3 regions of the Cupriavidus sp. GA3-3 genome follow, and region 2 is predicted to be linked to each of the others. Evidence: predicted binding sites of a transcription regulator. Region 2 holds the regulator's gene; each other region holds the start of a gene.

Region 1 (9,531 bases), on a different contig from region 2:
CGCGCCGCGCCCGCTGGCGTGCAGATCATGGAGCAGCACGGCGTTTCCTACGTATCGGGTGGAGACGATGAGGCGGGCATGCAAAGCATGCTGGCCATCGCCGCGCGTTTCAATGTACGGCTGACGATGGTGGATGCCGGGCGCGGGAAGCCGCTGGGCGGTGCCACGGTGGTCGTGGCCAGCCAGGAGGGCCGCCCGGTGCTGCACACTACGGCTAGCGGGCCGCTGTTCTATATGCGACTCAGGCCGGGTGCCTATCGGCTCGCGGTCGGCTACCAGGGGCGGGACCAGATGCGCGACATCGTCGTCGCTGGCGAGCCGCTCGAGGTGACGTTCCGGCTGCCGGTCAATACGCTCGAGGACGACTGGCTGCTCTGCGCCACGACACCCTGTCCGCGTCGCTGAGCCTGCCGCTCGGACGTGTCGCCGCGGGCACGACACCGCGCAAGCAAGTTCGCGGCGGTTCAGGGACGATCCCGCGAAAGAGAAGCGACGGAACTGGAAGGGGAAGAAGAAGCGCTCAGGCTTCGTTCGGGGACAAGCAGGCGAGCCGCTCGGCGTGGGCAGGCCTGAATCCGCGAGCCGCAACCCCTGCGCGAAGACTGCCGATGCGCGCGCGACCAGCGGCGGTTGGAGCGCGGTACCGCGGCTTTGACACGTATCAACAGCAGTTGCGCCGGTTGCCCTACGCTGCATTTAACCAGTCCAGACCCGAGTCGCCACAGGCTCCCATCGCCGGAGAAACCGCTATGTACCAGCGCATCCTTGTCGCCATGGACGGCGGCGCCGCATCGGAACTTGCCCTGGAACAGGCCATGATCATCGCGCGCGCCGCCAACGCCGAAGTGGAGGTGGTCCATGTGGTCGATGACCGCAGCCCGTTTCTGGATGCCAGCAATCTGGATCCGGTGAGATTGATAGAGGACCTCACGACGGCGGGGCAAAGCGTTCTCGCTGCCGCCTCCGGCCGGCTTGCCGCAGCGGGTATTCGCCACGTAACGCGGCTGCTCGGTAAGCCTATGGTCGAGGGCGACGTTGCTGCCACGATCGCTGCCGAAGCCAATGGCTGGGGCGCTGATCTGGTTGTGATGGGTACGCACGGCCGCCGGGGAGTGCGGCGACTCGTCATGGGCAGCGTCGCGCGAAGCGTGATCAACCTGGCCGTCGCGCCCGTCCTGCTTCTCCGCGCCGAGGAAGCGTAAGCAGGCGAACAGATTTTGGAGGGCATTACGCCAGAGAGCTATGCATACGATCGACTTTTCCGGCGAGACGCCGGATTACTGCCCGACCGGGCCAAGCCTGCGGTGTGCCGTGAAGGTGGATGGCACACCGGCGACCTATGAGATCACTGCCGAGGCGCTTGAGGATCATTTCGGCGCACGCTCGTACCGCAGTGAAGATTTGCTGCCGGCATTCATGAGCAACCGCCAGGACATTGAACGCGTCGCGGGAGCGCTGTTCGAGATGACAGGTGCGCGGCACATCGTGCTGCACAGCGGCCATTTTCGCTTCGCGGTGTGAGGCGCACGTCCTGGCCGGCGGCAGCCGCCACCGGGCGGTGCGCGTCCTTACAAGGAGCTACCCATGAAGAATCGCTTGCAGTCATGCACACCGGAGAAACGGCCAGGATGGCGCAGGCTTGCCGCCTGCGCGTTGGTGCCGCTATGCACAGCGTGTACCGCCGTACCGGACCTGCTGCGGCCGCCGAAGCCACGCACCGCCGCGCTGGCGGCAGGCAGCCTGGGCCAACTCGTACCTGGTGCCAGCGGTATTGCCTGTAGCGCGGACACGAAGACGGCTTGATGCACGACAAATCCGGGGCGGGGTGGCGATATAGATTCAAGAAAAGCTCCGTCCGGGGCTGCCTGATGGAGTCAATCCATGGACTACGCAACGATCCTGGTTCATCTCGATGCCGGCCGCCGCGTGTACGACCGGCTGCACCTCGCCACCCGGCTGGCGCTGGAGTTTCATTCCACGCTGGTTGGCCTGCTAGCCGTCGGCAAGCCGGATCCCACCGCCGTGCGCTACCTGGTGGACGGTGACCGCAATCTTGCCTCTTACACCGAATGGCGGCATCAGGTCGGCGAGCGGGCCCGTCACGCCCTGATGGGCGCAACGGACGAGGTAACCGTCATTACGGAATGGCGGGCGCCGGACTGGGCCACGGCGGCAACGGTCCAGGCAGAGGCGCATCGGGCGGATCTTGTCATCCTCGGACAGCACGATCCCACTGATGAAGCCGCCTACGCCGAGCCCGGCTTTGTTGAATCCATTGTGCTGGGATGCGGGCGGCCGGTGCTGGTGGTTCCGTATGCGGGCCGGTTCCCGAGCGTTGGCAAGAACATCATGGTGGCGTGGAACGGCAGCCGCGAGTCGGCGCGGGCCATCCGCGATGCGCTTCCGCTCCTGCAGCGCGCGGGCACTGTGGAGGTGGTCTCGTGGACACCGTCTGGGGTTCTGAAGGGGACATGGGTTTCGCCGCCTCAGCATGCCGTGGACTGGCTGGGTCGGCATGGCGTGGCGGTGCAGCTTTGCACGTTTGGAGCGGAAGACGGCGAAGACGTCGGCCAGATGTTACTCTCACACGCCGCGGACCGAAATGCTGACCTGATCGTCATGGGGGCCTACGGGCACAGCCGGGTGCACGAGCTGGTCCTTGGCGGTGTCACCCGCACGTTGCTTGAGTCGATGACAGTGCCGGTCCTGATGTCGCACTGATATTGCCGCAGCGCCTCGGCGATGCGATGAAGTGAGGTGCGGTGCGGTTCGGCTGCTGCCAGGGAGCGGGATGTGGGACAAAACCGAACACTCCACCAGCTTGCGCGGGGTTTCTGGAATGAGTTCCTTAGGCGTCGGCCGGCATTTCCCGTGTCCGACGGCATGTTTCCATTCGATCCGGCTACCCGAAAGTTTGCCCGCTCGCAAGGTTGCCAGGCGCAGCACAGTGAACAAGAGGCTAGGGTTCCAGCACGTAGGTACCAGGAGCGTCCGCGAGCCCCTGGCCCGGCGCCTGTCGCGTGCAGCGCGCTGTCGAGTGGGCCACTAGCCAGTCATGCCACGCCGGCCACCAGGAACCGTCGCGGTACACAGCTACGTTGAGGAATTGCTCCGGGCTCAGGTAGGGCGCGGCGGGCAATCGCGTATGCATATGGTAGCGCCGGCCCGGGTGGCCCGGCTCGGACACGATGCCTGCGTTGTGGCCGCCCGAGGTCAGCAAGAAGGTCAGTTCAGCCTTGGTCAGTAAGTGCAGCTTGTACACGGAGCGCCAGGGCGAGACGTGGTCGTGTTCGGTGCCAACCACGAAAAGCGGGAGGTCGAGGTCCGACAGGGCGACGGGCTGTCCGCCCACGCACAGCTTGCCGGTGGCCAGCTCATTGCCCAGGAACAGCTTGTGCAGGCATTCCGAATGCAGGCGGTAAGGCAAGCGGGTGGTGTCGCGGTTCCAGGAGACCAGATCGTTGGCGCGCAAACGTTGGCCGAGCAAATACTCGCTCATTACGCGCGACCAGATCAGGTCCTGGGCGTTCAGCATCTGAAAGGCAGACTTCATCTGAGGCCCGTCCAGATATCCCTGACTCCACATGAGGGCGTCGAGCGTGGCGAGCGAGCTCTTGTCGATGAACAGGCCCAGTTCGCCCGGATCATGGAAATCGGTCTCTGCCGCAAAGAGCGTCATGCTGGCCAGTGGCCCGCCGGCGGCGTCGCGGGCGAGCATGGCGGCACCCGTGGCAAGCAGGGTGCCGCCCAGGCAATACCCGGCGGCGTGGACGTGCGCGCCGTCGCAGCGCGCGTGCACGGTGTTGAGCGCGGTCAGAAGCCCGGCCTCCAGATAGGTGTCAAGCCCGAAGTCGCGGGCCGAGGCGTCCGGGTTCTTCCATGAAATCATGAACACGGTATGGCCGCTCTCGACCAGGTAGCGCACCAGCGAATCCTCGGGCTTCAGGTCGAGGATGTAGTACCGCATGATCCAGGACGGCACGATCAGCACCGGCTCGCGCCAGACTGTATTGGCGCCAAGGGCGGGCGCATACTCGATCAGTTCAATTAGTGCGTTGCGGAACACCACCTTGCCAGGCGTGCGCGCCACGTCGCGCCCGGGTAGAAATTCCAGCGCGGGGCGCCCCGCAGGCAGCCCAGGCACCTTTGACAACAGCTCACTGGCGTCCTGCAGCCAGTGATGGGCGCCTTGCAGGAAGTTGGCGCCGAAGGTGCTCGAGGCGGTCCTGGCAATGGTCGGATTCATCCACCAAACATTGCCGGGCGCGAGCAGGTCAAGCCATTGCCGGGCGCAGAAGGCGACGATGTGCTGGTGATGACGCGACAGGCCGTCAATATCCTGCGTCAGCGACTCCCAGAAGGCTTCGTTGCGCATGAACGCATCGCGCCAGCAGCGATAAGGCCAGTCCTGCCAGCCGGCATCGGCAAAGCGCTGATCGCTGAGGTCAACGGACGGCGGCTCGGCCGCGGTCGGCAACAGCCGTGGCCAGTCCTCGATGCTGTGCTGCAGCCACACCTGCCATGCCTGCACAATCTTTGCCGGGGAGATGCCGAGCTGCAGCGCCCAGTCGAGTCCGGCCAGACTTGCCGAGATCACCGACAGGCCCCCGGTGGCACGGGCCAGGCCGGCGCGGATCTGCTTGTCCATCCAGACTTGCGCCGGTATGGCGGCCTGCGGCGCGCATTCCGGCATGGCCGACAGGCTGGGCGGTGACGTCCTGTCGTCGATCCTCATTGCAGGTGTTGCCCGCCGTTGATGGCAAAATTCGCGCCAGTGACGAAGGCCCCGTCGTCGCTGCACAGGTAAGAGATCAGCGCCGCGACCTCGGCCGGCTTGCCTAGCCGGCCGACCGGGATAGTCGGCAACACGTCCCGCTCGAGGATCTCGGCGGGCATGTCCGTCACCATGTGCGTATCCAGGTAGCCCGGCGAAACGGTGTTGACGGTGATGCCTTTGCGTGCGAGTTCCAGCGCCAGCGCCTTGGTGAAGCCATGTACCCCCGCCTTGGCGGCGGCATAGTTGGTCTGGCCAAAGGCGCCCCGCGAGGCATTGACCGAAGAAATATTGACGATCCGGCCCCAACCGCGCGCCAACATCGGCTCAACCAGCGGCCGCGTCATATGAAAGAGCGAGTCGAGGTCCGTGCGCAGCACGAAGTCCCAGTCAGCCTTATCCATCTTGCGCAGGGTCCGGTCGCGCGTGACCCCGGCATTGTTGATCAGAATATCGACGTCGCCGAGCTCGCTGCGCACTTGCGACACGCAGCGCTGGCAGGACGCGAAGTCCGTCACGTCGACCGGGAACGCCGTGAATTCGCGGCCGGCGGAGCGTTGCGTGCCGAGCCACTGGGCCACGTGGTCATTGTGTACGGAGTGCGTCACCACGACGCGCGCGCCGTCGGCCAGCAGCCGCACGGCAATCGCTTCGCCGAGGCCGCCCATGCCTCCCGTTACCAGGGCAATGCGTTGTCCGGCCATCTCGTCAGCTCCGTGACGCGCCGGCGGGGCGCGCCGGGGCCTTCGCGCCTGGGGTAGGGACGGCCATCAGGCGGCCGACGTTGTCGAACATTTCGCGCGCCGATTCCGCAAAGGGCGCGTAGCCGCCTCCCTCCACCATGACCCTTTGCTGGTAGTCCTGCCAGGCTTCGGTCGACTCGCGCAGGTGCTCCATGAAGGCCGAGGCCATTTCTATGTAAAGACCGCCAATGTCGCGTGCATGTGCGGCGTTGCGCTCGACCTGCGCGGCCAGAATCTGAGCGGGCAGGCCATGGAAGGCGTTCCAGTCTGGCGCATCGTTGACGCGGGCGAGCGCCTGCCGGGTGCCTTTGATGTCCTCGTCCAGGGCCTTGAGGCGGAGCCTGAGCAGCATCTGGCGCGATTCTTCCCAGCGCAGCCAAATGCGCAGGGCGGACTGCTCGGCGCAGCGCGCGAGTTCGAAGGCGGGATCGGTCTGGTCTGGCATGGAGGAACTCCTATAGTCAAGCGGCTGGCCTGCCCCGGGGCGCGCAGGTCTGGATAAGTCTAGGAGGGCAACCTTGGCGGGGCTTGACGTATCGCAAGGAGTGCGCAATGCGTCGGGCGGCGCGCGGCATCGCCAAGCCGCGCCGGGTTCGTCAGAGCGCAGGGGTCGCATGGCCGGCGGCCTGCGCATTGTGGCCGGACACCCGGAGAGGCAAGGCCGATCAGGAGCCGGGACCGAGCTGTCCTGCTACATGCCGCGAGCAAACGGGCTTTCCTTTGATCCATCCCAAATGGCAGGGCCGGCTTGCCGCCTACGTTAATCCCAGGGGGGCGTTGCCGACCCCATCGATCCGGAGCACGACGTGACACATCCCATCGTTTTATCCGAAGCCGGCGCGGAATACCTGAAGCTGCCGCCACCGCAGACCGAAGGCGGCATGCCGCTGCTGACGGCGCTGCTGCAGCGCCGCTCGACCCGACACTTTGCTGCGCGGAACCTGGATGACACACTGCTGTCGTCCCTGCTGTGGGCGGCTTTCGGCGTCAACCGCCCGGGCACCGGCCTGCGCACTGCGCCCACGACCCGCAACTGGCAGGAAATCGACCTGTACGCGGCGCTGCGCGACGGACTGTACGTGCTTGAACCGGCGGACTGGCGCCTTCGGCTGGTCGTCGGCGCAGACCTGCGCGCGGCGACCGGCCTGCAGGACTATGTTGCCGAGGCGCCATTGAATCTCGTCTATGTCAGCCGGCTCTCCAGGCTCGATGAGACCGACAAGCCGCTGCGCCAGTTCTATACCGCGCTGGATACGGGGCATATCAGCCAGAACGTTTACCTCTTCTGCGCCGCGTCCGGGCTGGCCACGGTGGCGCGCGGGCTGCTGGACCGCCGCGCGCTGGCCACTGCCATGCGGCTGGCGCCCGACCAGCGCGTGATCCTGGCCCAGAGCGTGGGCTATCCGGCGTAAGCCGCCACCCAGGCAGCCAAAGGAGGGGGGTAATGCCATTCATTGACAGGGCCGATGCCGCCGCACAACTGGCGCGTGCGCTTGCTGGCCACGCAGGAAAACGGCCGCTGGTGCTGGCCGTGCCCCGCGGTGCGGTGCCGATGGGCGCCATCATTGCCGATGCGCTCGGCGCGGACCTTGACGTCGTGCTCGTGCGCAAACTCGGCGCACCGGGCAACCCGGAGTTCGCCATCGGCGCCGTAGACGAGAGCGGGTGGACCTATCTTACGCCCTATGCCGCCGCGGCAGGCGCCGACAGCGAATACATCGACCGCGAGCGCGCGGCCCAGCTTGAGGTGCTGCGGCGGCGCCGCGCCGCCTACACGCCGGGCCGGGAACCGGTCCGCGCCACCGGTCGACAGGTCATCATCGTGGACGACGGCCTGGCGACCGGGGCCTCGATGATCGCCGCGCTGCACGCCATCCGCGAGCAGAAGCCCGCGCGGCTCGTCTGCGCGGTGCCGGTGGCGCCACCGCGGACGCTGGAGCTGTTGCAGCCCTATGTCGACGAGGTGGTATGCCTGGAGACGCCGGCCGGCTTCCGGGCAGTGGGGGAGTTCTACCGCGACTTCTCGCAGGTCGAGGATGCGGAGGTCGTGGCTTGCCTGAAAGGGCGGTAAAGACACGCACAAGCGGGGGGCACCCATGAAGGGCGACAGGCAGCTGCAGCAGGACGTGACCGAGGCGCTGATCTGGGATCCTGCGGTCCATGGCAACGAGATCGGGGTCCAGGTCCAGGACGGCGTCGTCACGCTGACCGGGCACCTTGGAACCTTTGCCGAGAAGTACTCGGCGGAAGCGGCCGTCAGGCGCATTCCCGGCGTGCGGGCGCTGGCCGTGGAACTGGACGTTCACCTGCCCGACGATGCGCGCCGCACCGATGCCGACATTGCCCGGGCCGCTGCCAACGTGCTGTCCTGGGATGCGACGGTGCCGGCCGACCGTATCCGGATCCTGGTCGAACACGGCGTGGTGACCCTGAGCGGCGATGTCGACTGGTACTACCAGCGCACCGCCGCCGAGCACGCCGTGGCCGGACTGTTCGGCGTGGTCGGGGTCACCAATGCGCTCGCCATCCGGCCTCGTGCCGACAAGCAGGACGTGGCGGCACGGATCCAGGCGGCCATCGCACGCCAGGCTGCCAGCGACGCCGACCAGGTAACCGTGACGGTGAGGGATGGCGCGGTGACGCTGACCGGCACTCTGCGCACGCTGGCCGAGCGCGAGGCGGCATTCGAAGCGGCCTGGTCTGCACCGGGCGTCAGCGCGGTCGTCAACCAGATCGAAGTCAGGCCCGGCTAGCTCAGGCCTGCACCGTTGCTCAGTATTCTTCGCCGAACATCGACGACCCCGTGCGCATGCCGGCATCGCCCTGGCCGGCGGGGCTGCGCTGAATCGCGATCATGCAGTCCGTCGTCAGCAGCAGGGAGGCGATCGACACGGCATTTTGCAGGGCCGTGCGCACCACCTTGACGGGGTCGATCACGCCGAGTTCCAGCATGTCGCCATAGCGCTCGGTGCCGGCGTCGTAGCCGAGCGTGCCCGAGCCGACGCATACCTGGTGCACCACTGCGTCGGCATCCGCACCGGCGTTGGCGGCGATCTGCCGCATCGGCGCGGCCAGTGCCGCGTGGACGATGTGGCCGCCGGCGGCCTGCTCGGCGTTCGGTGCCTGCCAGGCTTCGAGGGCAGCGCGGGCGCGCAGCAGCGCCACGCCGCCGCCGGCGACGATGCCTTCGTCCACCGCGGCGCGGGTGGCGTGCAAAGCATCCTGGAAGCGGTTCTTGCGCTCGTGCAGCGCGCTCTCCGTGGCCGCACCCACCTTGATCACAGCCACGCCGCCGGCCAGCCGGGCCAGGCGCCGCTGCAGCGCCTCACGCTCATAGTCCGAGCGCACCTCGTCCAGGCGCAGGCGCAGGGCGGCAATGCGCTCGGCCACGCGCGGGCGTTCGTCACCGGAGCCGATCAGGGTGGTGGTGTCCTTGTTGACCTCCACGCGGCGGGCTTCGCCAAGCTGTTCCAGCGTGACGTGCTCGAGCGAGATGCCGGCCTGCGGTGAGACCACCGTGGCGCCGGTCAGCGCGGCCAGGTCGCCCAGCTGCTCGGTGCGCGAGTCGCCGAAACCCGGTGACTTGACTGCGCAGCTCTTCAGCGCGCCGCGCAGGTTGTTCACCACGAGCGTGGCCAGGGCCTCGCCCTCCACATCGTTGGCGATGACCAGCAAGGGCCGGCCAGCGTGGCTCACGGCCTCAAGGACCGGCAGCAGTTGCGCGATGGCGGCAATGTTCGCGTCGCACAGCAGCACCAGCGGCGAATCCAGCACGACGGCACGGCTCTCGTTGGTCGCGAACAAGGGCGAGAGGTAGCCGCGATCGATCAGCGCGCCGTCGGCGATGTCGAGTGCGTCGTCCAGCTTGGAGCCATCCTCCACGCTGATTGCGCCATCCTTGCCGACCCGCTCGACAGCCTGCGCCACCAGCGTGCCGACGGTCTGGTCGCCGCTGGCCGAGATCGTGGCGATCTGGCGCATCTCGCCGGTACTGCTGCAGGGCCGGGCGCTTTC
Region 2 (9,531 bases):
TGATCATCTGCACGATCCTCGTGGTCAGCATTGCGGGTCTGGTCCAGATCGTGCCGCTGTTCTTCCAGCACTCCACCACCGAGCCGGATCCGGGCATCACCCCGTATTCGCCGCTGCGGCTGATGGGCCGCGATATCTATATCCGTGAAGGCTGCGTCGGCTGCCACTCGCAGCAGGTCCGCACGCTGCAGGCCGAGACCGAGCGCTACGGCCACTTCTCCACGGCGGGCGAGTCGGTCTACGACCACCCGTTCCTGTGGGGCTCCAAGCGCACCGGTCCCGACCTGGCGCGCGTGGGCGGGCGCTACTCGGATGACTGGCAGCGCATCCACCTGCGCAATCCGCGCGACGTGGTGCCGGAATCCGTGATGCCATCGTACCCGTGGCTGGAAAAGGCCGAGCTGCCCACCAACGACATCCAGGCCCGCATGCGCGCGCTGGTGCGCCTGGGCGTGCCGTACACGGATGCCGAGATCGCCAAGGCACCGGACGAGCTCAAGGGCAAGACCGAAGAAGATGCGCTGGTTGCCTACCTGCAAGGCCTGGGCACCAACCGCCGCAACGTCCGCGTGGATTCCGCCGCGGCTGCGGCACCCAAGGAGTAAGCCATGGCCATGATCACTGCCATTGCGACCGTCGTGTCGATGGTCGTCTTCCTGGGGATCTGCTGGTGGGCCTGGTCCGCCGGCCGGCAGGCCGCTAACCGGGAATCCGCCATGCTGCCGTTCGCGCTGCCTGACGAAACCACGACAACATCGAGCCGGAACACCTAGCCATGAGCGATTTCATTTCCGAATTCTGGAGTTATTACATTGCCGCTATCGCGCTCATCGGCATCGTCTGGTGCGTGTGGCTGCTGTTCTCGCAACGCAAGGTCGCCAAGACCGCCGGCGGCACTGAAGACACCGGCCATGTCTGGGACGGTGACCTGCGCGAGCTGAACAACCCGTTGCCGCGCTGGTGGATGTGGATGTTCCTGCTGGCCTGCATCTTCAGCCTGGCCTACCTGGTGCTGTATCCGGGACTGGGTTCGTATGCCGGCGTGCTGAAGTTCTCCACGCAGGGCGAACTTGCCGCGCACCGCGCGGCGCAGGAGAAAATGCAGAACGAGATCTACTCCAAGTACCTGAAGATGGACGTCAAGCAGGTGGCGGCGGATCCGCAGGCGCGCGAGATCGGCCAGCGCCTGTTCCTGAACTACTGCGCACAATGCCACGGCTCGGACGCGCGCGGCAGCCGCGGCTTTCCGAACCTGACAGACAGCGACTGGCTCTATGGTGGCGAACCCGACATCATCCAGCAGACCATCACCAAGGGCCGCAATGGCGTGATGCCGCCGTTTGCCGCGGCCATCGACGCCAAGCAGGCGGGCGACGTGGCGCAATACGTGCGCTCGCTGTCGGGCCTGTCGTCGGACCCGATCCGTGCGTCGCGTGGCGAGGGCGCCTTCAAGACGACCTGCGTGGCATGCCACGGCGCCGGCGGCAAGGGCAACCAGGCGCTCGGCGCGCCCAACCTGGCGGACAACGTCTGGCTGTATGGCAGCTCGGAAGGCAGTATCGTCGACGCAATCCTGAAGGGCCATAACAACCACATGCCTGCGCATGAGGAGATCCTGACGCCTGAACGCATCCGGATGCTGACGGCCTATGTCTGGGGTCTGTCCAATACTGGGGGCGGAGCCGGGCAATGACCGACGACTCATGTGAGCGGGCGCTGGCAGCTCGCGGGAGAGCATGCCCATGAACGCACCCGGGACCGAAGAAATGGCCCGGGCGGCCGACCTGCAACGGTCGGCCGCTGCGCCGGGCGAGACCTCTGACGAAACGCTCTACGAGGTCCGCCGCAAGATCTACCCGCGCTCGGTGACGGGCGCATTCTCCAGCTGGCGGGTCTGGCTGGTGATCCTGACCCAGCTGATCTACTACGGCACGCCCTGGCTCCAATGGAATGGCCGCCAGGCCGTGCTGTTTGACCTTGGCGAGCGCAAGTTCTACATCTTCGGGCTGGTGCTGTGGCCGCAGGACGTCATCTACCTGGCGGTGCTGCTGGTCATCTCGGCGCTGGCGCTGTTCCTGTTCACGGCGATCGCGGGGCGGCTGTTCTGCGGCTATGCCTGTCCGCAGACGGTCTACACCGAGATCTTCATGTGGATCGAGCGGCGGGTCGAAGGCGACCGCATCGCCCGCATCCGGCTCGATGGCGATCCGTGGAGCCTGCGCAAGTTCCGTCTCAAGGCGACCAAGCACTTCCTGTGGGTGCTGATTGCGCTCTGGACCGGCTTTACCTTCATCGGCTATTTCGCACCGATCCGCGAACTGGGCGGCGAGGTGCTCAGCCTGTCGCTGGGGCCGTGGCAGTCGTTCTGGATGCTGTTCTACGCGTTCGCCACCTGGGGCAATGCGGGCTTCATGCGCGAGCAGGTGTGCAAGTACATGTGCCCGTATGCGCGTTTCCAGAGCGTGATGGTGGATCGCGATACCTATGTCGTGACCTACGACGTCGGCCGCGGCGAGCCGCGCGGAAGCCGGTCGCGCAAGACCGACCACCACAAGGCGGGGCTTGGCGACTGCGTCAACTGCAGCATCTGCGTGCAGGTGTGCCCGACGGGCATCGATATCCGCGACGGCCTGCAGTACGAGTGCATCGGCTGCGGCGCCTGCATCGACGCCTGCGACCAGGTCATGGACAAGATGGAATATCCGCGCGGCCTGATCCGGTACACCTCGGAAAACGCGATGCGCAAGGGCTTGTCCGCGGCGGCATCACGCAAGCGCCTGCTGCGCCCGCGCGTGGTCATTTATTCCGTGATCTGGGTGGCGTTGCTGGCCGGGTTCATGGCTTCGATCGCGCTGCGCACGCCGCTGAAGGTCGACATCATCCGCGACCGTGGTGCGCTCGGCCGTGAAGTGGAAGGCCGCTGGATCGAGAATGTCTATCGCCTGCAGCTGATCAACACCACCGAAGCGCCGATGCAGATCAGCGTGCGCGCCGACAGCGACGAACTGAAGAACCTGACCGTGGAATACGACAAGCAGGCCGAATCGCTGGCGCCGACGTCCAACCGGTTGCTGCCGATCCGGATCCGCGTGCCGATCGAGGCCGCGGCGCAGGGCACGCACAAGATCAACGTGACGGTGACGAGCGAAGGCACGGAGCGGGGGCATGCCGAAATCCGGCAATCCACCAGTTTCATCGTGCCGCGCGATTTGTGAAGCTAGGTCGTCAAGATGAAGGGGGCAAGATGAGTCAGCAAGGCAATCCGTGGTGGAAGGAGCCGTGGCCGTGGCTGTTGATGAGCGGCCCGCTGGTGGCGATGGTGGCGTGTGGCGTGACGATCTGGCTGGCATCCACGCATCCGGACATGCCGGTGCAGGGTGCAACGCGCCATGGCCTGGTGGTCGAGAAGGCCGACGCCGCGCCGCCCAAGGCTGCCGCTGTGAGGCAGCCATGAGGTTGCGCTGGCTGATGTGGGTACTCTGGCCGGCGTTCCTGATGGCCGGGTTCGCGACCGCGACGGTGTTTTCGGTGGTGGATCCCGGTGACCTGAACTTCTTCGGCCAGCCGATCGAAGCGTCCCGCGAATCGGTCTACACCGTTGGTTTCCTGATGGCCTGGGTGTTCTGCGCGTTGTCCAGCGGACTGACGCTCTACACCATGCCGACGCGGCTCAGCGATACCGACGAACTGGAATAAGCGGATCGGTGTGAGGTCTGCGCTGCCATGTCCGCATGCGGTACCTGGCAGCGCCTTGGCCGCTTAGCAGGAGCGGCTGTAGAGCTGCTTGATGCCGTCGATGTCCACGAGCTTGACGTGGCGCTGGCGAATCTGGATCAGGCCGGCTTCGGCAAAGCGGGAGAACAGGCGGCTGACGGTTTCGAGCTTCAGGCCCAGGTAGCTGCCGATCTCTTCGCGGCTCATGCGCATCACGAACTCGGACGCCGAATAGCCGCGTGCCGACAGGCGCTCAGAGAGGTTGATCAGGAAGGCGGCAAGCCGTTCCTCGGCGCGCATCGAGCCCAGCGTGACCAGCATCAGTTGGTCATGCGTGATTTCCTTGCCCATCAGGCGCAGGAACTGCTGCTGCAGCGACGGCAGGTCTGCCGACAGGGACTGCAACTCGCTCATGCGGACCACGCAGACTTCGGTGTCCTCCAGCGCGGCGGCATCGGAGGCATGCTGCATCTCGCCCAGCCCGTCGAGACCGACAATTTCGCCGGGCAGGTGGAAGCCGGTAATCTGCGAGCGGCCGTCTTCAGTGGTGACGTGGGTCTTGAGCGTGCCAAAGCGCACGGCATAGACCGCGGTGAGCGGATCGCCCATGCGATACAGGGTTTCACCCTTGTGCACACGGATGCGTTCCTGAACCAGCGTGTCCATCTTGGCGAGGTCTTGCTGCGACATGCCGACCGGAAGGCACAGCTGCCCCATCGCACAGGTGGAGCAGCGTGGTGACATCTCGGTAATGGGAATGGAGGTGAGCAATTGGAACCTGCTAGAAATGGCAGCGAGGGCGCGATAACGGCATTTTACCGTGCGATGTGATGTGGTAGGGAGTGAGAATTGACACTTGGCGTACTGATCAGCGTTTTTCTGCTGGCTTTGCTGGGCGGGGTCCACTGCGCCGCCATGTGCGGCGGCGTGGCGCTGGCCGTGGAGCAGCGTCACGGCGCGGCGGCGACGATCAGTCTGGTGCCCAGCCGTGCCGCCTGGCTCGGCGAGTTGCTGATAATGCACCTGGGCCGGATCTCGACCTATATGCTGCTTGGGGCCGCGCTAGGCGCGGTCGGTGCTTCGGCGTGGAAACAGGACTATCTGCCGGTGCAGCGCTGGCTGTTCGGCGCGGGCAGCGTCATGCTGCTGGGGTCGGGCTGGCGGTTGCTGCGCGGCAACACGTTTACCGTCGACTGGCTGGAGCGGCTGGCGTCGCGTGCCAGCGCAGCGGTGGCGCGCCGGCTGGGTGGCGTGGCACGCGGCATGCCGTCCTTTGTGCGCGCACGCGGCTGCCTGGCGCGGCGATACGGCGTGGGCCTGGCGTGGGGGCTGGTGCCGTGCGGCATGGTCTATGGGGCGCTCACGCTCGCGCTGCTGGCGGGCAATGCGGCGTCCGGCGCACTCGTGATGGGCGTGTTCGGGCTCGGCACACTGCCTAACCTGCTGGTGCTCTCCGGCCTGTCAGGCTATTTGCGTACGCTGTCGCGACGTCCCGGCGTGCGACTGGGGGCCGGCCTGGCGGTAATGGCGTTCGGCGGCCTTGGCATTGCGCGAGCGGTGCTGTTGCCACATTCGCTGGCCGAGCATGGATTCTGCCTGGTGTTCTGAGGCGCCGGCGCTGCGCCGGCAACGGATGATGGTTGCAGGCGGGGGCGGGAATGCCATACAATCGCCAACATTGCGGTATCGCGCGGTGTCTTGTGAGCCGCGGTAAGCAGCGGGCGAGCAGCGCCAGGCGGCCTTCATACCAGAAGGTGAGTTCAGGGCAGGGGAAGCGGAAGGTTTTCGATGCCCGTCCCGTCCCCACAGTCCATCCGGTTCAAAAGATCTGGTTCAAAAGTCCGGCTGGCACTGCGGTGTTGGCGATGCCGGCCTTGCTCCCGATACCCGTTTTTCTTGCGTCCGAGGCCTTCAGTTCGCTGACAGCGACGTCCGGTATGTGCGGACGCGCTACGCAAGAGGTTCGCTGGCTGGCCCATAACCGCATGCGAACGATCTCCTGCCGGAACGCCCGGCAACTCGATGCAAAGATAGGGAAGTGCACGGCTTGGATGCAGCAGGTATCCGGCTAGCTGCGCAATGAGATGGCGGTGGCTTTCGCACCGCTGTATCCAAAATCTCCGGTGCCCCGGATCCGTCCGGGAGCAGGTGCAAAGACAGGCTGCACACCATCAACATGAATACCCAAGAGGCGAAGATCGTCCTCGAGACGGCGCTGATCTGCGCGCAGGAACCGTTGCGCGTCAATGATCTGCGGCGGCTGTTTGACGACGACGTCGGCGCAGACACCATCCGCGTGCTGCTTGATGAACTGCGCCAGGACTGGCGGCCGCGCGGCGTGGAACTGGTGGCCCTGGCCAGCGGCTGGCGCTTCCAGAGCCGGCCGGAAATGCGTGAATACCTGGATCGGCTGAATCCAGAAAAGCCGCCAAAATATTCGCGCGCGGTGATGGAAACACTGGCGATCATTGCCTACCGGCAGCCGGTGACCCGCGGCGATATCGAGGAAATCCGCGGCGTGACGGTCAGCACGGAAGTCATCAAGAAGCTTGAGGACCGCAGCTGGATCGAGGTGATCGGACACCGCGACGTGCCGGGCAGGCCGGCGCTGTATGCGACCACCAAGGCGTTCCTGGACGATCTTGGCCTGCGTACGCTGGATGAGCTGCCGCCGCTGGAAGATGCCCAGGCGCAGGCGCAGGCAACCCTGCTGGAACAGCAGGCCATCAATTTTGAAGACCTGGCTGCAAACAAGGCGGCCAGCGCCGACGAAGAGGCTTTTGCCAACCCCGCCGCGCACGCGGCGGATGTGGCTGAAGCATCCGTCGCAAACGAAGCCGAGACGACCGGCCCGGTCGACCAGGGCGCCAATGGCTTTGACGCGCAACCGCTGCAAGCTGCAGCCGACGATGCCGCCGAGGCCGCTTCCACCGAACCAGCCGCACCCAATCCGGACGGGGCGCGGGGCGATTTGCCGGACAACGGCACCCCGCCGCACCCGAGCGAGCACGACGAGCGCGTGCCGAACTGAACAACATGCAACATCCGATAGTGAATATCTTGTCTGATTCCGTTGAGCAAGACACCCGCAATGCGGGCGCACCCGCCGACACCGGCGCCGCAGAACCCGGATCGGGCAGCGAAGCCGCGCCCCGCCGCAAGGGGCTGCGCCGCGGGCTGAGGAACCTGGTCGCATCGCGCCGCCAGGCACAGGACCGCGGCGAGGGCGCCGAAGGCGCCGGCGGCCAGGCCGATGCCGGTGAAGCGGGCGCCGCACAGGCGGCGGGCGGTGCGCGCGGTGGCCAGCGTGGCCGCGGCAAGCGCAAGACGGGGCAGGGCGAGGGTGGCCAGGGTAGCCAGGGCGGCCAGGGCACCAGCAAGGCAGAAAAGGTCGACCGTGCGGCCAGGGCCGAAGGCACCGACAAGCCTGAGCAGCCCGGCCGCAAGCGCAAGCCGGTCCAGCGCTCAGGCAAGGCGGCAGCGCCGGGCGAGGCGCAGGGTACCGGTGCGCGGCAGCAGGGCCGCCGCAAGGATGGCGGCAAGCCGCAGGCGCCCCGCAAGGGCCAGGGCGGCGGGGACAAGACCGCGGCGAGCAGCGAAGACCTGTTCCGCTTCGTGATCTCTGAGCAGTACGACAACGAAGACACCGTCATTCCGCGCACCAAGGCCAAGCCGGTGCGCGAGCTGTCGGCCGACGACGACGCGCCCAAGCTGCACAAGGTGCTGGCCGAGGGCGGGCTGGGCTCGCGCCGCGAGATGGAAGAACTGATCCTGCAGGGCCGCGTTTCGGTCAACGGCCTGCCGGCCCATATCGGCCAGCGCATCCTGCCGGCGGACCAGGTCCGCGTGAACGGCAAGCTGATCCACCGCAAGGTGTCGACCAAGCCGCCGCGCGTGCTGCTGTACCACAAGCCCGCCGGCGAGATCGTCAGCCAGTCCGATCCGGAAGGCCGTCCGACTGTGTTCGACAGCCTGCCGCGCATCAAGACCGGCAAATGGGTCGCGGTGGGCCGCCTGGACTTCAATACTGAAGGCCTGCTGATCTTCACCACCTCGGGTGACATTGCCAACCGTTTCATGCATCCGCGCTATGGCGTGGAGCGCGAGTACGCGGTGCGCACGCTGGGCGAGCTGGCCGAGGCCGACCGCCAGCGCCTGCTGCATGGCATCAAGCTCGATGACGGCGAGGCCAACTTCCTGCGCATTGCCGACGGCGGCGGTGAAGGCGTCAACCAGTGGTACCACGTGGCCCTGACCGAAGGCCGCAACCGTGAAGTGCGCCGCATGTTCGAGGCGGTCGGGCTGACCGTGTCGCGCCTGATCCGCACCCGCTACGGCCAGTTCCTGCTGCCGCGTGGCCTCAAGCGCGGCCGCTGGCAGGAAGTCGAGCCCAATGACGTCAAGGCGCTGATGGCCGGTGTCGGCCTGAAGGTGCCCGGCAAGGGCGAGCAGGTTCCCAAGGGCGCCACCAAGGTAGGCGGGCGCAAGCAGCGCACCGAAGCCGCGATTGCCGGCATGCCGATGCCCACGGGCATGGACGGCCTGCCGCGCTTCGACCAGGGCGGCGCCCGGGGCGGTAGCGGCGGCCGCAGCAGCCAGCCGGATCCGATGAAGACCTCGATGGGCTATATCACCCACGGGCCCACCTTGCTGACCTCGCACGCGGCCAGCCTGGGCGGCGGGCGCGGCACTGGCGCACGCCAGGGACGTGGTGGCGCCGGCATGGGCGGTATGGGTGGCATGCGCGGTCAGGGTGGCCAGGGCGGCCTGGGTGGGCAGGGTCAGGGCAAGCCGCGTCGCGGCGGCGGCGAAGCCAACGGCAATGTGATGCCGAAGGCGTCGAAGCCGGGCGGCAACCGTTCCCCGCGCGGCGGTAGTGGCGGTGGCGGCGGCAACCGTGGTGGCAACCGCGGCGGCAACCGATAAGCGCTGAATCCGGCGCATGGCGGGTTGAACGCCCGCCGGCGCCGGATTCAGTGCACGGAAATGTCTGGCTTTTGCCTTTTCGACATAATCCGCGTATAATTCAAGTCTATTCAAAAAGCCATCCTCGTCGAGGATGGGCGAATGATGGGCATTGCGCCCATTTTTTTTTGGTTCGCCCGTTTTTCGGTTCTCTCCGCTGGAGCGGGGGGATGGCGGACAGGCAGGGCTGCAGCAGGGTCGTCCCGGACGGCACCGGCGGGTTTGCCTGCCACGGTGTTGATGGCCATTACTCGGGATAACAGTGCATCTGGCAGATTTGATCGAAACCACCCTAAGCGGCATGGGATATGAGCTGGTCGAGCTCGAGCGTGCCCCGGCCGGATTGCTGCGTGTCTATATCGATCAGCCTGAAACCGGCATTGCCATCGAGGATTGTGAAAAGGTGAGCCGCCAGCTCACCCACGTGTTCACGGTCGAGAACGTCGACTATGAACGCCTCGAGGTCTCGTCGCCCGGACTGGACCGGCCGCTGAAGAAGCTGGCCGACTACGTCCGCTTTGCCGGCGAGGAGGCGCGCGTGACGCTGCGCCTGCCCGTCAACGGACAGAAGAACTTCACAGGCATCCTGCGCGAGCCCACCGGCGCGGCGGGCGAGGAGAAGATTGGCCTGGAGTTCGAAGGCAAAGATGGCCCGGCGCTGCTGGAATTTGCCGTATCCGATGTCGACAAGGCACGCCTGGTGCCGGTGATCGACTTCAAAGGAAATCAAAGAAAAGGGAACAAGCAATGAGCCGCGAAGTTCTGTTGCTCGTCGATGCGCTTGCGCGTGAGAAGAACGTCGACAAGGATGTGGTATTCGGTGCCCTGGAGGCGGCGCTCGCTTCGGCCACC
Region 3 (9,531 bases), on a different contig from region 2:
CCTGGCGGTGCAGTATGTGAAGGACCGCGTGCAGTTTGGCAAGCCCATCGGCAAGAACCAGGCTATCCAGCAGCAGATTGCCGTGCTGGCCGGCGAAGTGGCCTGCAGCTACGCGGCTGCGGCCACCGCACTGCGCGATCTGCCCGCCATGCAGGAGGACAGCGCGCCCCAGGCTGAATTCAGCGCCGCGGTCGCCAAGGTGACGGCCAGCGACGCGGTGCGCACGGGTGCCTCGATTGCGCACCAGGTGCATGGCGCCATTGGCTTTACCTACGAATACCCGCTGAACTTTGCCACGCGGCGCCTGTGGGCCTGGCGTGCCGAGGCCGGCAGCAGCACCGAATGGGCAGAGCGCCTCGGCCAGGCGTTCATCCAGGCAGGCTCGGACCAGTTCTGGCCGCACCTGACCGCGCGCACCCTGCCGTCGGCGGATGCCCCGGCAACGCCGGCTGACCACCAAGCCCAACCCACGCATGCAGAAAGGACCGCCACCCATGTCTGAGACGCCGAACCAGGCCATCCTGACCAGCCGCGACGGCCATGTTGCCATCATCGAGCTGAACCGCCCGCCGCACAATTTCTTTGATGTGGAGATGATTGCCCGGATTGCCGACGAGCTGGACCGGCTGCAGGCCGACAAGACCTGCCGTGCGGTGCTGCTGCAGGCGGGCGGCAGCGCGTTCTGCGCGGGGGCGGATTTTTCGCGGCGCAATGGCGCGGAGGGGCGCAGCGCCTCGCGCATTAATCCCATCTATCTGGAGGCACTGCGCATCTTCAGTTTCAGCAAGCCGATTGTGGCCGCCATCGAGGGCGCGGCCGTGGGTGGCGGCCTTGGCCTGGCGCTCGCGGCGGACTTCCGGGTGTCATGCGCAGAGGCCCGGTTTTCGGCCAACTTCAACCGGCTCGGGATTCACCCTGGCTTCGCGCTCTCTTACACCCTGCCGGCGCTGATCGGCAAGCAGATGGCGGCGTGGTTGCTGTACACCGGCGCCCGCGTAGATGGCGCCCGCGCCAGTGAGCTGGGGCTGGTGGACTTCATCGTCCCCGAGGCGGAGGTGCGCACCGCCGCGATGGCACTGGCCCGGGAAATGGCCACTTCATCGCCGCGTGCGTTGCAGTCCACCCGCCAAACCTTGAAGGCGGACTCGCTCAGCCACATCCGCAACGCCATCTCGCGCGAGAGCGCGGAGCAGGCTACCCAGTTTGCGGGGCCGGACATGGCCGAGGGCGTGAAGGCCATGGCCGAAAGGCGGCTGCCGGTCTTTGAAGACTGAATCCGGCCAAGGCCAAACCATTTCGATATACAGGAGACAAGCACCATGCAACGGAGACAATTTGGCGCCACGCTGCTGGCGGGCGCGGCAGCGTTGGGTTTCCCCTACATCGCCCGGGCGCAGGGCAAGGCGATTCGCGTCATCGTGCCCTTCACGGCGGGCAGCGGCTCGGACGAGGGCGCGCGCTTTTACGCGGAGCTGATCGGCAAGGCGCTGGGACGCTCCATCGTGGTCGAGAACAAGCCGGGGGCCAGCGGCCTCATCGCCGTGCGCACTGTGCTGGCGGAGCCGGCGGACGGCAACACCATCCTGCTGGGCAGCAACTCGCTGATCGCGGTGAACCCGGTGATGGTGAAGGACCTGGGCTACGACCCGTTCAAGGACCTGGTGCCGCTGCACGGCCTGGCGATCTCCGCCGCCGCTTTTGTGGCCGGCAACGATTCACCCTACAACAGCATTGCGGATGTGGTGGCCCGCTACAAGGCCACGGGCAACCCGATCTCGATCGGCAATTATTCCGAAGGCTATCGCCTGGTAGGCGAGTGGCTGGCGCAGGTAACGGGTATCAAGACCACGCCCGTGCCGTACAAGGGCGGAGCGCCCATGGTGACGGACCTGATCGGCAACCGGCTGGACATCGCCCTCAACGACATCACCGGCATCGCCCCCATGGAAAAGGCCAAGAAGCTCCGCGTGCTCGCGATTACCGGCGGGGCGCGCGACAAGCTGTTGCCGAATGTCCCGACGATGAAGGAACTGGGCTATGCGGACTTTGAATCCTACGTGTGGTCGTCCTTCTCGATGAAGGCCGGCACCCCGCAGGACAAGCTCAAGGAGCTTGCCGCAGCGATTTCCGCCGCGCAAGGGACCGAGGCGGCAAAGGCATACCAGTCCAAGCGCGCGGGTACCTTTTTGAAGAAGGCGCTCGGCGAATTGGGGGAATTCCAGCGTGCGGAATACCTGCGCTTCAAGGGTGTGGCGGAAAAAGCCAATATCCGGCCGAGTTGAGCGCCTGGCCTTACTGCTGCGCCGGAAACTGCGCACGCAGGGCCTTGTGTCGACGCAGTTCTGAAAAGTGGCCCGTTCGCTTCGGTACAATTTGGGCGCCGTGCAGCTCCGCGTGAACAGACCCATATCCTGTTCAACGCAGCCACAACGGCGCCATGGACCATTACCACTGCTTCGAGACATAGCCGGCCGATCCATGCACCGGTCGGCGCGCCGCAGGCGACATATCGCTCACTACCTATGAAACAGCAAACCAGTCGCACCCAGGAGCAACGGCGTGAGGAGTCTGTCAGCCGTATGGTGCAGGCCGCAATCGAGCTGATTTCTGAAAAAGGCCTCGCCGGGCTGACGATGAATGAAGTCGGCACCAAGGCGGGCTATAGCCGCGGCCTGGCGCACAATCACTTCGGCTCCAAGGAAAAGCTGCTGGAGGAATGTCTGGAACAGCTCTCGCGTGAATTCAATGCCCAGCGCAAGAAGGACGGCAGCGATACCCGCGGCATTCACGGCATCTATTCGCTGGTGGACGCCTACACCCAGCGGCCGGAAAACGCGGTCAACAGTATCCGCGCGATGTTTTTCATCGTGCTTGACTCGTCCGTTGCCGACTCGCCGCTGCATGGCTTTGTCCACGACTACAACGAAAAGAACATGGCCTACGTCGAGTACAAGCTCAACGAGGCGAAGACCCTTGGGCAGATCCGGGCGGACGTGGACACAAAATCCGCGGCCTTCATCCTGATGAGCCTGCTGCGCGGTATCTCCGTGCACCGCCTGAACCGGGCTTCCATGGACCCTGCAGCCGTGAAGGCGGAAATCCTGCGGATGATCGGGGAGTGGTTGCTATAGAAGAACCATCGTCATGGCGATGTTGAGGGGGGGCTGAGGGCACCGGCGCCTCGGTCCGCGACGCCCTGCGCCGGCACTCGAGCGAGACCGGCGAGACGGTGCTGCTGGGCCGCCAGAGCGGCAAATAGGCTGCAATACCTGTCCGTCATTGCTGTTGCCGGATGCCGTTAAAAAGCCCGGGACGGTTTCTGCCAGGGCCAAGACACTCGCCGCAGGCATAAGTTCTGAGCCGAGGCCCGGCAGTGCCGCGAAGCGACCGACGTTCAGTGCATGGACGCGTTCGCTTCACTGTCGATCTGCTTGCGCAAAGTCGCGAAGCGCCTCTCCACATTGGCGCCGAATAGCGGATCGGCACTGGCCGGATCGATGGCGGCGACCTCCGCCCAGTCCGCTTCGGTCAGGAACCGGGCGGCGCGCGGCATGACCTGTTTCTCCTCGGTGGACAGATGGTTGCGGTAGTACACCAGGTACATGGCGGCGGCCGCTTCCAGTGCCGCTCGCGAGGTGACCACCTCGCTCTGGGCTTCACGCAGGCGGTCGAGCAATTCCGCGCCGACTGTGGCGATCACGCGATGTTCCTGCAGTAACCGGCTGATGATGATCCGCGTGCCGGGATCCCGGTCCACGAGCAGCGCGTAGGCAACATCCTCACGGGGGTGGTGCACGCAATCGCCATAGTTGCGCAGGTATTGGATGATCGTGGCCATCAGGCCGTAGTCGGGCTGCTCGCCCTGATGGAAGGTGCTGACCTGCTTTTCCAGCAGGTCGAGCATTGAGGCGAAATGGATATGGTCGGTATGCCAGGCGGCAAGCGGTGTCGGGCCCGGGGTGGAAAGCGCGGCGGAAGGTGAAGTTGGAAGCGAGGTGGCTAGTGGGGTGGCCATGGCGCCCTCCTGGGAAACTGGGCAAGCAGACCGTTGAGTCCGATGCGATATCGGGACTCGCGGGGCCCTATTGACACAATAGCTTCCCTGCATGATCTGAGTCTGACGCAGATCAATGCGGCGCTAAGCGCTCGGATCTCGCAAGGGGCGGAAGCCTTATACGCCGCACGTTCAACCTGCGCCGCCCTCCAACTCGCCTCGACGCGAGAGGGTCACCACGGTTAGTCCGGTGCCAGAATCGACTACCGCGCAGGCAGGCTAGCCGCGTGCGGCCGCCCGCCACGCCCCGGGCGGCTGCCCGAAGCGCCGCGCGAAGCTGCGCGTGAAGGTGGTCTGGTCCGGGTAGCCTGACGCCAGCGCGATCTCGGCCAGCGGCAGCGTGGATTGCGTCAGCAGCTGCAGCGCGCGGTCCAGCCGCAGCCGGGTCTGGTAGCGGTGCGGGGTATCGCCGAAGGCCTCGGCAAACAGGGTCTGGAAGCGCCGCACGCTCCAGCCGAAATGCCCGGCGACTTCCGCCACGAGCAGTGGCGCGGCCAGGTTGGCGCGCAGGTAGGCATCAACGGCCATCAGCGGGAATACCTGCTCGTCGCCGGGCATGCCGAGGCAGTCCGCCAGCGCCGCGGCCAGTGTTGCCGCCAGGTGCCAGTCGGTCTGCGGCCCGCGTGCTGCTGCGGCGGCGCGCCATGCCGCCAGCGCGCGCACGCGGCTGCCGAAGGCGCCGTCCAGCGGGAACGTGCGCGGGCGCGTCATCAGCCGCGCGGGCAGTGCCACCGAGCGCGCCGGGAAGTCCGCCACCAGCTGCAGGTTGCCGTCCAAGCCCAGGAATTCATGATGGCTGCCGGCCGGCACGATCAGGCCGGTGCGGTCGTCCACGCGATAGACGTGGCCGTCGATCTCCAGCTCGGTGGCGCCGGCCAGACCGAACAGCAACTGGTGGTAGCCGTGCTGGTGGCCGTCAGGCTGCGGGCGGTAGCGCCGATGCTCGACCAGCGGCGAGGCTTGGGGTTCAGCGGGCTTCGGCATGCCGCAACCTGCCAGGGGTCTGGCACAGCCAGACGCCCGCGCCGGCCACCGCCATGCCCAGCGCCTGCACCGCATCCAGCCGTTCGCCGAACAGCAGCCAGGCCTGCAGCGCGGCCAGCGGCGGCGCCAGGAACATCAGCGCCGCGGCATTGGCGGCCTGGCCACGCCGCACCAGGCTGACCAGCAGCCAGGTGCCGGCGCCCGACAGGCCGATCGCCGCCCATGCCAGTCCGGCCCACAGCGCCACGCCACCATGCCAGTGCAGCGGCGCGTCGGCGGCCTGGATCGCCACCATCGCGGCGGCTACCAGCATGGCGCCCAGGTTCTGCCAGGCGGAACTGGCGCGCAAGTCACAGGCGGCGATGGCGGGCTTCTGCAAGAGGGTTCCCATGGTGATGGAGACAATGGCCAGCACGCCCAGCAGCACGATCCAGGGCGACAGGGCCGACGCGGCCGGGTGAATGCCGGCCTGCATCGCCGGGGCGACCACCAGCGCGACGCCGAGCGCACCCAGCGCCAGGCCCTGCCACGTCCGCCTGGAAGGTAGCTCCTTCAGTAGGGGGATGGCAAGCAGCGCGGTCAGCAGCGGCTGCAGCGCGCCTAGCAGGGCCATGATCGTCGGCGGCAGGCCCCTGGCCACGGCGCCGTAGCCGGCGCACAGGTAGATGCCCTGCATCAGCGCGCCTGCCAGCAGGTGGCGCGGCGCCTCGCGCAGCGGCGGCCAGGCCGCGCGCGCCGCCAGCGACCAGGCCACGAACATTAGCGCCGCCACGGCAAAGCGGCCCAGCAGGAACAGGCTGGTATCGGCCAGCGGCACGATGGCCTTGCCGACGATAAAGCCGGTGGACCAGATCAGGACAAAACCAACGGTGGGCAGCCAGGCGGCAGCGGACAGGGGGCGCGACATGCAAGCAGGCGTTTCCGCCGGGGGCGGGATCGGAGGGACAGAGCGCAAGGCTAGCCAGGCAGCGCGCCGCTGTCTTGGCAAATCCGGCAATCGGCGTGCTGAAAGCACTGGTAACACTCCGGCGGCGCCTCCGGGTCAACCAATGTGCGCTTGCCACGTAACATAGTGATGTTGATCGAACAGGGCGAGGAGCAAGGCATGAATCCGGCGCAGCATTCGAGACAATCCGGCCGGGGCGCGCTCGCCGCCTGGCGGGCCGCCGCGGCACTGGCACTGGCAGCGTGCCTGGCCGCCTGCGCCCAGGTGCCGGCCGAGGCTGGCGGCAGCACCGCCGCCACCGACCTGCGCTGGCTCAACACTGTCACCTACGGCGCTGACCAGACCACCCTTGGCGACCTGCGCCGGCTGGGCCGCAAGGGCTTCCTCGACCAGCAACTGACGCTGCCGCTGGCCGATCCGCCCGAACTGGCGGCCGTCATCGCAGCCTTGCCCAACCTGCAGGCCGATGCCGCCGCGCAGATCCAGTCCGCACGCGACGCCCGCCAGCGCATCGACGCGCTGCCCGACGACGACAGCAAGCAGCAGGCCCGCCAGGCGCTGAACGCGCAGGGCCGCGAGATCGTGGCCGATGCCGCGCGGCGCCACCTGCTGCGCGCGCTGTATTCTCCGGCGCAGCTGCGCGAGCAAATGACGTGGTTCTGGATGAACCATTTCAACGTCTACTCGGGCAAGGGCCAGGTCCGGCTGCTGCTGGCCGACTACGAAGAGCGCGCCATCCGCCCGCACGCGCTGGGCCGCTTCCGCGACCTGCTGATGGCCAGCGTGACCGCGCCGGCCATGCTGGTCTACCTCGACAACGCCCAGAGCAGCGCCAACCGCATCAACGAGAACTACGCGCGCGAGCTGATGGAGCTGCATACCATGGGCGTATCGGGCGGCCCCAGCGGCTCCCGCTACACCCAGCAGGACGTGCAGGAGCTGGCGCGCGTGCTGACCGGCGTGGGCGTCAACCTGCGCGGCACGCCGCTGCCGCGGCTGCCGCCGGCGCGCGCGGGGCTGTACCGCAGTGAGGGTTTGTTCGAATTCAACCCCGCGCGCCATGACTTCGGTGCGAAGACGCTGCTGGGCCAGCGCATCGAGCCGGCCGGCTTCGACGAAGTGGCGCGAGCGGTGTCGATCCTGGCGCGCGAGCCGGCCACCGCGCGCTTTATCAGCGCCAAGCTGGCCGCCTATTTCATCGCCGACAACCCGCCGCCGGCGCTGGTCGAGCGCATGGCGCAGACCTTCACGTACACCGATGGCGATATCGCCGCGGTGCTGCGCACCTTGTTCCTGGCGCCGGAACTGGACCGGCAACTGGCGGCGCCCACGCGCAAGTTCAAGGATCCGATGGTCTATGTGGTGTCGTCGATGCGGCTCGCCTATGAAGGTCGTCCCGTGACCAACCTGCGCCCGGTGATGAACTGGCTGAACCAGCTCGGCGAGCCGCTCTACGGCCACGTGGCGCCGGACGGCTATCCATCGTCGGAAAGCGCGTGGGCCAGCTCGGGCCAGATGGTGCGGCGCTTCGAGATCGCGCGCGCGATCGGCTCGGGGCCGGCGGGACTGTTTGCAGGCGATGGCGCGAGGCCGCGCGGCGCGCGCTTTCCGATGATCGGCAACAAGCTGTACTTCGACACCATCGAAGCCACCCTTGGCCCCGCCACGCGCGCCGCGCTGGGCCAGGCGGAATCGCAGGCCGAATGGAATACCGTGCTGCTCGGCTCGCCCGAGTGGATGCAGCGCTGACAGGGAGCAGACCATGCAACGCCGACAATGGCTGAAAACGATGGGCGGCGCCACGCTGGGGCTGGCCCTGCCCGCCATCGCCTCGCGTGTCTATGCGCTGCCGGCGCGGGCCGATGCGCGCTTCCTGCTGGTGTTCCTGCGCGGCGGCTATGACGGCACCAGCGCGCTGGTGCCGGCCGGCAGTGATTTCTATTACGCCGCGCGGCCCAATATCGCCATTCGCCGCCCGCCCGCGGCCGGTGCGGACGCTGACCCCAACGCGGCAGTGGCGCTGGCGCCGGCTTTTGCCGCCGACAGCGCCGCGCGCGGCATCGGCGACTGGGCGCTGCACCCGGCATTGGCCGCGACCATGCTGCCGCTATGGCAGCGCGGCCAGTTGGCCTTCGTGCCGTTCGCCGGCACGCACGACCTGTCGCGCAGCCACTTCGAGACCCAGGACGGGATCGAGGCCGGCTTGCCCGGCGAAGGCGAGGACCGCAAGTCCGTGGCCGCGCTGCGCGGCAGCGGCTTCCTGAACCGCCTGGCGCAGGCCATGGGCGGGCAGGCCGCGCCCGTGGCCTTCACCGACGGCCTGCCGATGGTGCTGTCCGGTCCGCGCGACGTGCCCAATGTCTCGCTCAAGGGCAGCGGCCGCACCCCGTTCGATGCGCGCCAGGCGAAGCTGCTGGCGCAGATGTACCGTGGCACGCGTTTCGAATCGCTGATCGATGAAGGCTTCGAGCTGCGCGAAACGGTGGCGCGCCAGGCGCAGCCGCAGCCCGGCATGTCAGGCAACGACGCCGGCACCATGGCAGCGCGCATGCAGGAAATGCAGGCCGCCAACCGCCGCTCGCTCAGCGCGCGCGGATTCGAGGTCGAGGCCCGGCGCATGGCGGGCTTGATGCGCGAGCGCTTCAACCTGGGCTTTATCGACGTGGGTGGCTGGGACACCCACGTCAACCAGGGCGGCGCACAGGGGCAACTGGCCGGCCTGCTCGACAACCTCGGCCGCGGCCTGTCTGCTTTCGCCGCCGAGATGGGTCCTGTGTGGGACAAGACCACCGTGGTGGTGCTGTCCGAGTTCGGCCGCACCTTCCGCGAGAACGGCACGCGCGGCACCGACCATGGCCACGGCACCGTCTACTGGATCGCGGGCGGCACCGTGCGTGGCGGCCGCATCGCTGGTGAGCAGGTAGCGGTGGAACAAGCCACGCTCAACCAGAACCGCGACTGGCCGGTGCGCAATGAGTACCGCGCGGTGCTGGGCGGGGTCTTCCGCAGGCTGTACGGGCTCGATGAGGCGCGGCTGGCGCAGGTGTTTCCGGGGGTGCGGGGGCGGGATATCGGGTTGGTGTAGCCCCCGCGCCGCGCTGTCCGGAGGGGCGTTCAGTTGCTGCCGTTGGCTGGGGTGATGATGGTTGGCGCGAGGGGCGTGATGGGCGCTGGGGGCGCAGGCGGTGCGGGCGGTGCGGGCGGATTTGCGGAAGCCGGGGAGGCAGGGGCGGCGTTAGGCGCTGGTTCGGCCTGAGGGGGTGGCGCAACCGGAGCGCTGCCCGCGCTCATGTCCTGCGGCACCGCAATCACCGTCTCCCCCCGATCCAGCGCCAGGCTGGACTCATCCGGGCCGACATCCACCGCGGCAGACGATGCCGCGCCGGCCGGCGGCGCGACCTCGGCCTCCGGCGTGGGCAGCGCCGGCCGACGCGGTGCCGGGCGCGGCGCCGGGGTCTCGCTGGCCTTGTCGCGCGTGAACAGCTGGCTGAACCAGCCGCGCAGCTGCGTTCCCAGCGATGCGAACAGGCTGGTCTCTTCGTGCTCG

What was found. The regulator FNR, encoded in region 2, switches genes on or off when oxygen is low (the NO sensors DNR and NnrR bind a similar motif). The targets are predictions, from matches to a motif close to TTGATNNNNATCAA.
Region 1: a site for FNR is predicted at 1,800-1,813, ahead of C265_RS21255 (universal stress protein). Genes of this name have one in related genera too.
Region 3: a site for FNR is predicted at 4,118-4,131, ahead of C265_RS18580 (hemerythrin domain-containing protein). Genes of this name have one in related genera too.

The regions. Positions count from the first base shown of each region.
Region 1 covers NZ_KB944488.1:43,123-52,653, forward strand. The annotation lists gene C265_RS21240 (carboxypeptidase-like regulatory domain-containing protein) at 1-405, shown strand, start outside; gene C265_RS21245 (universal stress protein) at 750-1,202, shown strand; gene C265_RS21250 (DUF1488 domain-containing protein) at 1,243-1,521, shown strand; gene C265_RS21255 (universal stress protein) at 1,882-2,721, shown strand; gene C265_RS21260 (alpha/beta hydrolase) at 2,960-4,648, opposite strand; gene phbB (acetoacetyl-CoA reductase) at 4,732-5,478, opposite strand; gene C265_RS21270 (hypothetical protein) at 5,483-5,962, opposite strand; gene C265_RS21275 (nitroreductase family protein) at 6,324-6,929, shown strand; gene C265_RS21280 (phosphoribosyltransferase) at 6,962-7,588, shown strand; gene C265_RS21285 (BON domain-containing protein) at 7,614-8,270, shown strand; gene groL (chaperonin GroEL) at 8,290-9,531, opposite strand, start outside.
Region 2 covers NZ_KB944471.1:210,951-220,481, reverse strand. The annotation lists gene ccoO (cytochrome-c oxidase, cbb3-type subunit II) at 1-605, shown strand, start outside; gene C265_RS11025 (cytochrome oxidase) at 609-773, shown strand; gene ccoP (cytochrome-c oxidase, cbb3-type subunit III) at 776-1,693, shown strand; gene ccoG (cytochrome c oxidase accessory protein CcoG) at 1,743-3,215, shown strand; gene C265_RS11010 (membrane protein) at 3,245-3,454, shown strand; gene C265_RS11005 (hypothetical protein) at 3,451-3,696, shown strand; gene fnr (fumarate/nitrate reduction transcriptional regulator Fnr) at 3,760-4,485, opposite strand; gene C265_RS10995 (sulfite exporter TauE/SafE family protein) at 4,564-5,322, shown strand; gene scpB (SMC-Scp complex subunit ScpB) at 5,891-6,745, shown strand; gene rluB (23S rRNA pseudouridine(2605) synthase RluB) at 6,751-8,640, shown strand; gene rimP (ribosome maturation factor RimP) at 8,942-9,430, shown strand; gene nusA (transcription termination factor NusA) at 9,427-9,531, shown strand, end outside.
Region 3 covers NZ_KB944482.1:134,485-144,015, reverse strand. The annotation lists gene C265_RS18600 (acyl-CoA dehydrogenase family protein) at 1-502, shown strand, start outside; gene C265_RS18595 (enoyl-CoA hydratase/isomerase family protein) at 474-1,274, shown strand; gene C265_RS18590 (tripartite tricarboxylate transporter substrate binding protein) at 1,320-2,282, shown strand; gene C265_RS18585 (TetR/AcrR family transcriptional regulator) at 2,523-3,131, shown strand; gene C265_RS18580 (hemerythrin domain-containing protein) at 3,395-4,015, opposite strand; gene C265_RS18575 (AraC family transcriptional regulator) at 4,274-5,038, opposite strand; gene C265_RS18570 (DMT family transporter) at 5,022-5,945, opposite strand; gene C265_RS18565 (DUF1800 domain-containing protein) at 6,144-7,733, shown strand; gene C265_RS18560 (DUF1501 domain-containing protein) at 7,747-9,069, shown strand; gene C265_RS18555 (penicillin-binding protein 1A) at 9,099-9,531, opposite strand, start outside.